DNA from 3 places in the Entomomonas asaccharolytica genome. Region 3 is predicted to be linked to each of the others. Evidence: riboswitches for the same ligand, from Rfam matches in the RefSeq annotation. Region 3 holds a riboswitch; each other region holds the start of a gene.

Region 1 (3,285 bases), 710 kb from region 3:
CGATAAAGCCAATAATAATAGGAAGAACAGGCAATAAATAACTCATACTAGCGCCCTATCCAACCAATGACACAATATAAATGGATTTTGATAAAAATGAATATGCAAGTAACTCGCTAGGGTATTACCTACTTGATAACCACCTTGCCATTCTTTAACAATTTCCCCATCACGGGTTTTATACATGGCAAAAGCACAAGGTAAATTGGTATAAAACTCTGAATGGTGGAACTCATGGCCTTTTAATATTTCGCCTGTATCCGCTAACAAGGTATTTGTTAATGCCCTACCTTCACAATAACCAAAGCGTTTTAAACCCTTGGTCATTTGGCTATAACCTGCTAATACTCCCACCATGTCATAATGTTCACCATCGACCTGTAAAAACTCACCTAAATACATTAAGCCACCACATTCTGCATAGATTGGTTTAGCTTGCTTATGGGCTTGTAAAATAGACTGGAGCATAGTTTGGTTGGCTGCTAGTTGCTCTGCAAAAACTTCGGGGAAGCCACCCCCTAAATAGACCAAATCACAGTCTGGTAATTGGCTATCTGCTAATGGGCTAAAAGGTATTAGCTCTACACCTAGTTGGCTAAGTAAATCTAAATTATCTTGGTAATAAAAATGAAATGCCTCATCCTGTGCAACGGCCATTTTTAATCCATGATAGTTAGCAGCATTGGGTAATTTTGGAATAGTTACAGCAAGCTCTTCGCTTGCACTTAATTCAACAATACGATCTACTTCAATATGCTGTTCTATGGCATCGGCTAATTGCTGCCAATAACTTTGCATATCTTGCATTTCTTCGGTGGGTACTAAGCCTAAATGACGTTCATGCAAAACTAGCTCAGGCATATTAGGCAAACGACCTAATACAGGAATTTGGCAATAAGTTTCTATGGCTTGTTTAAGCAGTTGATAGTGGCTATCGGTATTTACCCGATTAACCAATACCCCAACAATAGGTACATTGGGCTGAAATTTTTGAAAGCCCATAACGGTGGCAGCAATTGAGGTTGACACTGCTTTGCCATCCACCACTAAAATAATCGGGCAATTTAATGTTTTAGCTAAACCTGCACTGCTACAATAATTGGGGTCAACACCATAGCCATCATAGAGCCCCATTACCCCTTCAATAATATTGATATCAGCGGTTTTAGCATGGGTTTGAAAAAGATATTTAAGATTATTTTCAGACACCATAAAGGCATCAAGATTTATAGAGGCGTGGCCTGTTGCTAGTTTATGCCAACCTGTATCAATATAGTCAGGGCCAACTTTATAAGGTTGCACCTTTAAGCCGCGTCGCGTCAAAGCATGCATTAAACCTAATGTTACAGTGGTTTTACCTGCGCCACTGTGGGTTGCCCCAAACATAATTTTTTTCACGTTATCTTTTGTCCATCCGCCCGAAAACAAAAATCCCCACCTTCTGTTAGGTAGGGATTTAAGTTTTGCTATAGTTTGTATATAGGCTAAATAGACAAAATAAGCAGAACAGACCTTCCCACCGAAGGTGTTACTCTGCGTCTAGATGGTCTTCTGGCTTTGCTTCATCCTTTTCTCTACCTTCCCAAACATATCGTTCAGTGGTGTTTTAGAGAATCGTCCACATTACAGCAGCGGGGGCTGCGCAGGAATCACACCTGCTTCCGTAATAACAATTTGCTATTACTAATCCAAAACGCATTAATTAATAGATATACTAGTGAAAAGAATTAGGAAACAACATCACTATTAGAAATAACTACTCTTTCATTGATTTAAGTAAAAAGTCTGTGATCTTTTGCTTAATTAACTTGGCACGAGTAGGATCTCGTGCTTCTGTAGAAATAGACACGATTAAACCCTTTTCTCGAATAACCGCAGGTGTAAAAAAATTAGATGCTTCAGGCAATGCAGTATTATCAAACCATTGCCAATGCTCAATATATCGCCCTACTTCATCATTTACTTGCTGGTTATCTGTTGCAGCATAAATAATATGAGCATTTTTAGTATCTGACGGCTGAAAATGACGTTGAATTATTGTGATATCAGGTAATACTTCAATTTCTGGTAATACCTCTGGTGATACTACGGTAATTTCTGCGCCTGTTCCCACTAAACCTTGTAGCTTACGCAAAGCTACTTTCCCTGCACCCACTACCAATACTTTTTTATTTATTAGCTTAAGGGTTAATGGATATAACTTTGTCATACTGAATCGCCTTACAATATTAAACCTGTCTATTTAAAACAATTTCTGACACACCTTGTTGTTTATCTGCATCCTTGCTAGTACAAACAATACATCAGATAGACGATTTAAATATTGGATAGTCATAGGGATATATTCATCAGTTTTTTATTATAGTAAACGCTTTATTTTGATTAGGCTAGGAAATGATAAAAGCTTTAGCTAAAAATTTAAACTTTATTCTATGATATAGCTGTTTTTGCTTTTGTAAAAACGCCTAGGATTAGAATATCTAATCAATATCATGTTAGCTTCTAATTAACAATATTATGAACAACTGTATTTTACAAAAATAAGACTTCCAAATTGAAAACAGCAGCTGTCATATGCACCAATGAAATATGATTAATAGTTCTCAAATTAACAAGAAACAATATCAAGTGAAAGCTAGCAAAAGCTATAACCTTAAATAATAATTTAATCAAATAAAATTATTTTTCTTTTTTCACAAATAAATAGATTAGTTATTAACCTCATCATTATTTAACTACTAAAGACTTATAAAAATATCATTTTGAATAATATACAATTCAATCAGAATATTAATTTTATATAACGAGTTTAAGGGCAAACTAAATTAAGTTATTTGATGATCTGATTACTCAATAATTTTGTCATAAACTCAAATAATAGTAGTTTATTAATAGTTTTTTTATATATAAAAAAACTAATTTGGGTTGTATAAGTTGAGTTAAGTAGCCTATCAGTGCTTACTTGAATGTAACATATATGCTGCCTCCTAAAGATACAAGTTTCATTTGTTAACTAAAAAATATGATTACTAACTTGAGTATGTGAGGTAAAGGTCTATTTAGATTACAGCCTTCACAGTTTTTCTAAATACAACGTCCTTGTAGTTTCCTCTAGTTGTACAAGTTTTATTTAAACTTTTATTACCTAGGAGAAAATACTTATGCCTAAGCATAAAAAACTCACCTTAGAAATAACCAAACTACTATTTCTACCTTTAATCTTTAGCCTACTTGCTAGCCAAGCGCAAGCAGCGACTCATGAGGTGGGTGAAGGGAAAAATTATC
Region 2 (3,285 bases), 690 kb from region 3:
ATAGAAATTATCCCTGGTATTACCTCATTTGCTCTAATTGCCGCCAAAACAAAACGCCCGTTAGCAATGGAAACCCAATCCTTAGTAGTGATGTCTTGTACTGTAGGTAAAGAAATACTAGCCCAAGCACTACAACAACATTCAAGCCTAGTACTAATGAAAGCCGCCTCTTGCCTACCTGATGTAAAAGCATTAATTGAAGAATTAGGGTTATTAGATTATGCGGTATTAGTATCTGATGCTTCCCTAACTTCTGAAAAGCAATACCGTAATTTAAAAGATATTCCAGCCGATGAAAAACTACCTTACTTTACTACTATTTTGGTGAATAAGCAGTGGAGTAAAAGCTAAATATGTTATTTAATGTCTATCTATATATTATTTTTGGATAGGTAAATAATGGAAAAGTATTGGATTGTTGCTCTTGGGGAGACTTATCATATAGCGACTAGTGAAGGTTTTCTATGGTCACCAAAACTAACTAAAGCTGGTAGAAGAAACGTTGGTTATGAGAATATGAATGTTGCTCAAGTTGGCGATATTGTTTTTACTTGCGTAGATCAACATATCAAAGATATTGGCATTGTAATACAATCATCTTATTCTCGAGTTGCCCCAGAGTATTCAACATTTAATAACTGGGCTAATATGGATGGCCATGCTTTAAGAATAGATTGGTTTCATCCCAAACAAGATATTTTTCTAAAAAATTATATAGATTTAATAAATAAAATTAACTCATCACCTTCACCTTTTGTTAAACAAAAAAATAAAAGTGAACTAAGTACAATTGGGTTAAAACAACAATATTTGATAGAGATCTCTAAGGAATATGCAAATTTTTTCTTTGAAAAATTGTCCATTGAAAATAAAGTTAATGATATTAAATTAGAGTTAGATAAATTATTAGTGCAAGAAATAGTTGAAAAAGATACTTCTGCCATACCAGTTAATACAACTAAAAAAGCACTAGTTGATATTAGGACAGCACAGTTAAAATTTACTGAAAACCTATTAAAAATTGAGAAAGTTTGTCGAGTAACAAATACATTGTATGATTTCGATAAAATAAAAGATAGATACTTAATAGCTAGTCATATTAAACGCTGGGTAGATTGTACCAGAGAGGAAAGAGTTGATGGTAATAATGGTTTACTTTTAGCTCCTCATATTGATTACTTATTTGATAGATATTTAATAAGTTTTCAGAAAGATGGAACTATGTTGATTTCTGAGATAGTCAAAAAAGATGCCATTTTTGAAAAATGGAATATTATAGAAAAAAATGTTGGTTGTTTTAGTGATAAACAAGATTTTTATTTAAAAGATCATAGAGATAAGTTTTTTAAAAAGCAAAAAGAAAGTTAAAACTAAAGGTCTTTAATTTATACTAGTAGATATATGTTTATATTTGATCGCTTTAATGCAGAGCTAAAGTAAATATAAGTACTTAGATAGATTACGTGTATAGACTTTATCAGATCAGTGATAAGAGTTATTTTGAAATGATTATTAATTATCTTTAAAGTTAATTTAACTAAGCCATTACCTAAATCAATCTTTACTCAAATTCACATTTACCTGCTAGAAAAAAGGGCATAGACTTTTGCCTAAATTGTAGTCAAATATAGCATTTATGCTAAGGAAGCAGGTGTAATTCCTGCGCAGCCCCCGCTGCTGTAAGGTGGACGATTCTGTTATAACCACTGAGGAAACTCGGGAAGGAACAGAAGAGGATGAAGCTAAGCCAGAAGACCTATTTGATTACAGAAGAATACCCCCTTCGGTGGGAAGGGTTATATCTATGAAATAATTTATTTTATCTATATAACCTTACTTGCATGAAGCGAGGGATATTTGTTACCTAACAAATTAAGGTTATAACGATGAATATCAGATTCAAGCGTTTATCAGTAATTGGCGGGGTGGCCTTACTGATATTATTTCCGCAACAAGCTTTTGCAATGCATATTATGGAAGGGTTTTTACCCCCACTTTGGGCTGGTACTTGGTGGGCAATTTATATTCCTTTTCTAATTCTGGGCATCTATCAATTAAAGAAAATATCTATGGGTAGTACTGATAAAAAAGTATTACTAGCACTTTGTGCTGCTTTTGTGTTTGTACTGTCTTCTTTAAAAATGCCATCTGTCACAGGTAGCTGCTCACACCCTACGGGCGTTGGCTTAGGGGTGGTGATGTTTGGCCCTTGGGTAATGGCTGTGTTAGCAGGTATTGTGTTGTTATTCCAAGCTTTGTTTTTAGCTCATGGCGGGTTAACTACGTTAGGCGCTAACGGTATGTCAATGGCGGTATTTGGGCCTGTGGTTGGTTATTACATTTGGCGAATCTCCTGTAAGTTTAAAATTCGTAAAGATGTAGGGGTATTTTTATGTGCCTTTACAGCCGATATTGTCACTTACTTTGTCACTTCTATTCAGTTAGCAGGCGCTTTCCCTGACCCACAGTTAGGTTTTTTGGCTGCTGCTACTAAATTTATGAGTATTTTCTGCTTAACGCAAATCCCTATTGCTATTGCTGAGGGGTTATTAACAGTTATTATTTATAATGTTATTACTGAGCGTAAAATTGCACCAGTTGGGGGCTTTACACAATGAAAAAGAATCTATTGTTATTAACCATTGTGGTAATTATGTGTTTAGTCCCTTTCTTTTTGCCTGCTAATAAAGGGGCAGAGTTTAGCGGTGCAGATGGTCAAGCAGAGGAGGCTATTACTCAAAGCCATCCTGATTATGAACCATGGTTTGAGTCTTTCTTTGAGCCTGCTAGTGGCGAAGTAGAAAGTTTACTATTTACCTTACAAGGCTCTATTGGCACAGGGATAATTTGCTATATTTTAGGCTTTTATCGTGGTAGAAGGCCAAAGACTGATGTTAGAAATTGATCATTATGCCTATCAAAGCCGCTGGCGTGAAATAAATCCGCTAACTAAAGGGTTAGCTTATATTGTTTTATTGCTAGTGGCTTTGTGTTCAATATGGTTTGTACAATTAATTATTTTAGTTGTACTAGCACCTATCACTTGTTATGTTACACGGATTAGTTTTAGTAAATACTGTAAATGGATGATGGTTCCTTTTGCTTTTCTAATGGTAAGTGTAGCAGGTATTTTATTATCTTTTGACTGGAGTAATAGTAAGCTGTTAGCCAGCTTTCATATTGGTTCACTTTATATTGGGGTAAGTGCCGAGTCCTTATGGGTAGCACAAAATGCTTTTTTCCGAAGCTTATCTTGTTTAGCTATTACTTATTTATTTGTATTAA
Region 3 (3,285 bases):
TAGGATTACCTGTCGATTATATAGATATTGGCGGTGGTTTAGGCGTAGATTATGATGGTACACATTCTCGTAATGACAGTTCTATTAACTATGACATTGAGGACTATGCGGCAAGTGTAGTGGCAATGATTAAAGAGTTTTGTGATCTACAAAAGTTACCACATCCTAATATTATGTCTGAAAGTGGTCGAGCGATTACAGCCCACCATGCAGTATTAGTGGTTAATGTTACAGATGTAGAAAAACATAACGATCAACCACCCACCATTGATAATTTACATGAGCAACCTGAAATTATTCAACAGTTAATGGAGTTGTTGTTACCTACTGATTCTGAAATGGTAACAGAAACTTATTGGCGTGCAGTGCATTTAATTGAGGAAGCATCTGCCCAATATTCTGTGGGTAAATTAAATATGGCGCAAAAGGCCATTGCAGAACAATGTTATTATGCTATTTGTCGCCGCTTATCTGACCAATTAAAAGCACGCCAAAAATCTCATCGTCCTGTGATGGATGAATTAAATGATAAATTGGCGGATAAATATATCTGTAATTTTTCTGTTTTTCAAAGTCTACCTGATACATGGGCGATTGATCAGATATTGCCTACTGTTCCTCTACAACGTCTTACTGAAGAACCTTTACGACGTGCAGTGTTACAAGATTTAACCTGTGATTCTGATGGCAAATTACAGCGTTATATTGATGAGCAAAGCATTGAAAATACAATGCCAGTACATGAAATAACAGAAGGTGAAGAATATCTTATTGGCATTTTTTTAGTAGGTGCTTATCAAGAGATTTTGGGGGATATGCATAACTTGTTTGGTGATACTGACTCAGTAAATATCTATCAAAATGCTGATGGCAGTATTCAATATTCAGGTATTGAAACCCACGATACCATTGAGGATATGTTGCGTTATGTGCATATGTCACCTGAAAAGCTGATTAATCTCTATCGAGATAAGGTGGGAAATGCACATTTAACACCATCTGAGCGTAATCAATATTTGGATGCTTTTCGTTTAGGATTAACCCGCTCATCTTATTTAGCTGACTAAAGAGTAAACAATATAATAATATTGCTTGTAACTTGTAACATTATATTTTAATGTAAGCAACTGATTTTGCGTTAGGAAGTGGGAAACAGGTGATTTCATTATAATCCTGTGCTGCCCCCGCAACGGTAATTGATAGCTAAAAATTAGCACTGCCCTCTAGTATAACCACTGTAATTTTTATGGGAAGGTGGAGTAAGCAGATCATAAGCCCGGAGACCGCCCTAAATTACTTATTTCATAGGTATAACGCAATTTACTACTGGTGTAGCGGAGGGTTCCACCAGCAGCTAGGGTTTATGCTGCCTGTTTTACCCTCCTCAAAAGCCTAATTATACTTTTGAGGGTTATATGAAATTATCTTGTCTATCAGTATCCATTCTATTGATATCAACCAGCTCTGTATTTGCACAAGAAACCACTAATAAAGAGTCTTTCGCTGATGCTTTAAAATTAGATACCATTGTGGTGACAGCTAATAGGGATATTCAACCACGAGAACAAACCAATGCTGCAATAACCGTATTTACTAGAACGGATATTGATCGTTTACAGCCATCTTCGGTAGTAGATTTATTAAACAAAGTACCAGGTGTACAAATCACTCAATCAGGAGGCAAGGGGAGTACCACAGGGGTATTCTTACGTGGCACAAAAACAGCACAAACGCTAGTATTGATTGATGGGCAAAGAGTTAACACATTAACAAATGGCGGTGCTTCACTACAATACCTTGCTATCGATCAAATAGAGCGAGTGGAAGTGTTGCGTGGCTCTCGTTCTGCAATCTATGGTGCCGATGCTATTGGTGGTGTTATTCAAATTTTTACCCGTCGTGCAGATGGTGATGGATTAAATGCAAGATTACGTGTTGCAGCTGGTAACCGTAGCACATGGGAACGCAGTTTAGGTCTTTCAGGTGGTAATAAGCAAACAAAGTTTAGTTTAAATACCGCATTAAATGAGACACAAGGAATAGACAGAACAAGAAAATCATTTAGTTCAGATAAAGATCATGATGCTTACCGCAATAAATCATTGAGTTTTACCATAAGCCATCAATTAACGGATGATCTCGAATTAGGTTTTAATACTTTAAATCAACGAGGTAGAACTGAATATGATAATCCTTTTGGCTCTGGATGGCCTGCTACAGGAACAAAACCTTATTTTGATTTTGTAACCAATAGTTCTTCAGCCTATGTTAATTTTAATGTTAATGACTTTTGGACAACACGTTTAGAAGCAGGCCATGCTGAAGACAAAATAAAAGGTCGGGATAAGTTAGATAAAGGTATTTTTGCTAGTTATGACTATAATATCTATCGTGATTCTGCTACATGGTTAAATACGTTTAATTTAGATACTAAAAATTCTGTACTAATTGGCCTTGATTATTTAAATGATAAATTACATAGTGATCGTAATAACGCTTATGCAAGAACTAGTCGCTGGAATAGAGCAGGGTTTATTCAATACAATTATCAAGGTGATATTGTTTTTACTGAGATAGGTTTACGTTACGATAAAAGCCAACAATATGGCAGTAAAAACACATGGAATGCGAGTTTAGGTTTTCATATTAATCCTGATAATCAGTTAATTTTTTCTTATGCAGAAGGGTTTCGTGTACCAACATTCAATGATGCATATGCTCCATCAGGGTGGGGGGCAAATCCTAATTTAAAACCAGAACAATCTAAAAGCTATGAAGTTCAGTGGCGTAGTCAATTGGCTGAAAAAACTCGCTTAGAAGCCTCAATATATCGTACGACTATTCGCGATATGATCGTATATGTATCTGATCCTATTACCTATACAGGTATGAATTATAATGTTGAAAAAGCAAGAATTAATGGTTTTGAAGCCACTTTAAACCAAGAAATAGCAGGTTGGAATGGTGCGCTTGGAGTAAGTATTATAGATCCTAGAGATGCAAAGACAGGCAAGACATTACAAAATAGAGCAAGACGTACACTTAATTTAGATATAGATCGCCAATTTGGTGATTTTGCTATTGGCGCTAGCTGGTTAGCTGTTAGTTCGAGTTATGGTGATGCAGCCAATAATATAAATATACCAGGTTATGGTTTATTGGGTATAAGAGGCAGTTGGCAAGCAACGCCTGAAATTAAATTTGATGCAAAAATAGATAATCTTTTAGATAAATCTTATTATCGTAATATATACACTTATAACTCACAAAATTATGGTTATAGGG

What was found. Region 3 has a riboswitch for cobalamin ahead of JHT90_RS07585 (TonB-dependent receptor plug domain-containing protein). Riboswitches for the same ligand answer to the same signal wherever they lie in the genome.
Region 1: it holds a riboswitch for cobalamin, as region 3 does, so the genes downstream of both, JHT90_RS04215 (cobyrinate a,c-diamide synthase) here and JHT90_RS07585 (TonB-dependent receptor plug domain-containing protein) in region 3, are expected to answer to the same signal.
Region 2: it holds a riboswitch for cobalamin, as region 3 does, so the genes downstream of both, JHT90_RS04285 (energy-coupling factor ABC transporter permease) here and JHT90_RS07585 (TonB-dependent receptor plug domain-containing protein) in region 3, are expected to answer to the same signal.

What each region holds. Positions count from the first base shown of each region.
Region 1 covers NZ_CP067393.1:933,766-937,050, reverse strand. Annotated here, with positions in the region: gene cbiB (adenosylcobinamide-phosphate synthase CbiB) at 1-46, opposite strand, end outside; gene JHT90_RS04215 (cobyrinate a,c-diamide synthase) at 43-1,398, opposite strand; cobalamin riboswitch at 1,525-1,709, opposite strand; gene JHT90_RS04210 (precorrin-2 dehydrogenase/sirohydrochlorin ferrochelatase family protein) at 1,757-2,209, opposite strand; gene JHT90_RS15395 (ATP:cob(I)alamin adenosyltransferase) at 2,243-2,335, opposite strand; gene JHT90_RS04200 (autotransporter outer membrane beta-barrel domain-containing protein) at 3,162-3,285, shown strand, end outside.
Region 2 covers NZ_CP067393.1:946,147-949,431, forward strand. Annotated here, with positions in the region: gene JHT90_RS04275 (cobalt-factor II C(20)-methyltransferase) at 1-351, shown strand, start outside; gene JHT90_RS04280 (HNH endonuclease signature motif containing protein) at 400-1,368, shown strand; cobalamin riboswitch at 1,607-1,778, shown strand; gene JHT90_RS04285 (energy-coupling factor ABC transporter permease) at 1,887-2,618, shown strand; gene JHT90_RS04290 (energy-coupling factor ABC transporter substrate-binding protein) at 2,615-2,905, shown strand; gene cbiQ (cobalt ECF transporter T component CbiQ) at 2,892-3,285, shown strand, end outside.
Region 3 covers NZ_CP067393.1:1,639,661-1,642,945, forward strand. Annotated here, with positions in the region: gene speA (arginine decarboxylase) at 1-1,067, shown strand, start outside; cobalamin riboswitch at 1,101-1,305, shown strand; gene JHT90_RS07585 (TonB-dependent receptor plug domain-containing protein) at 1,416-3,285, shown strand, end outside.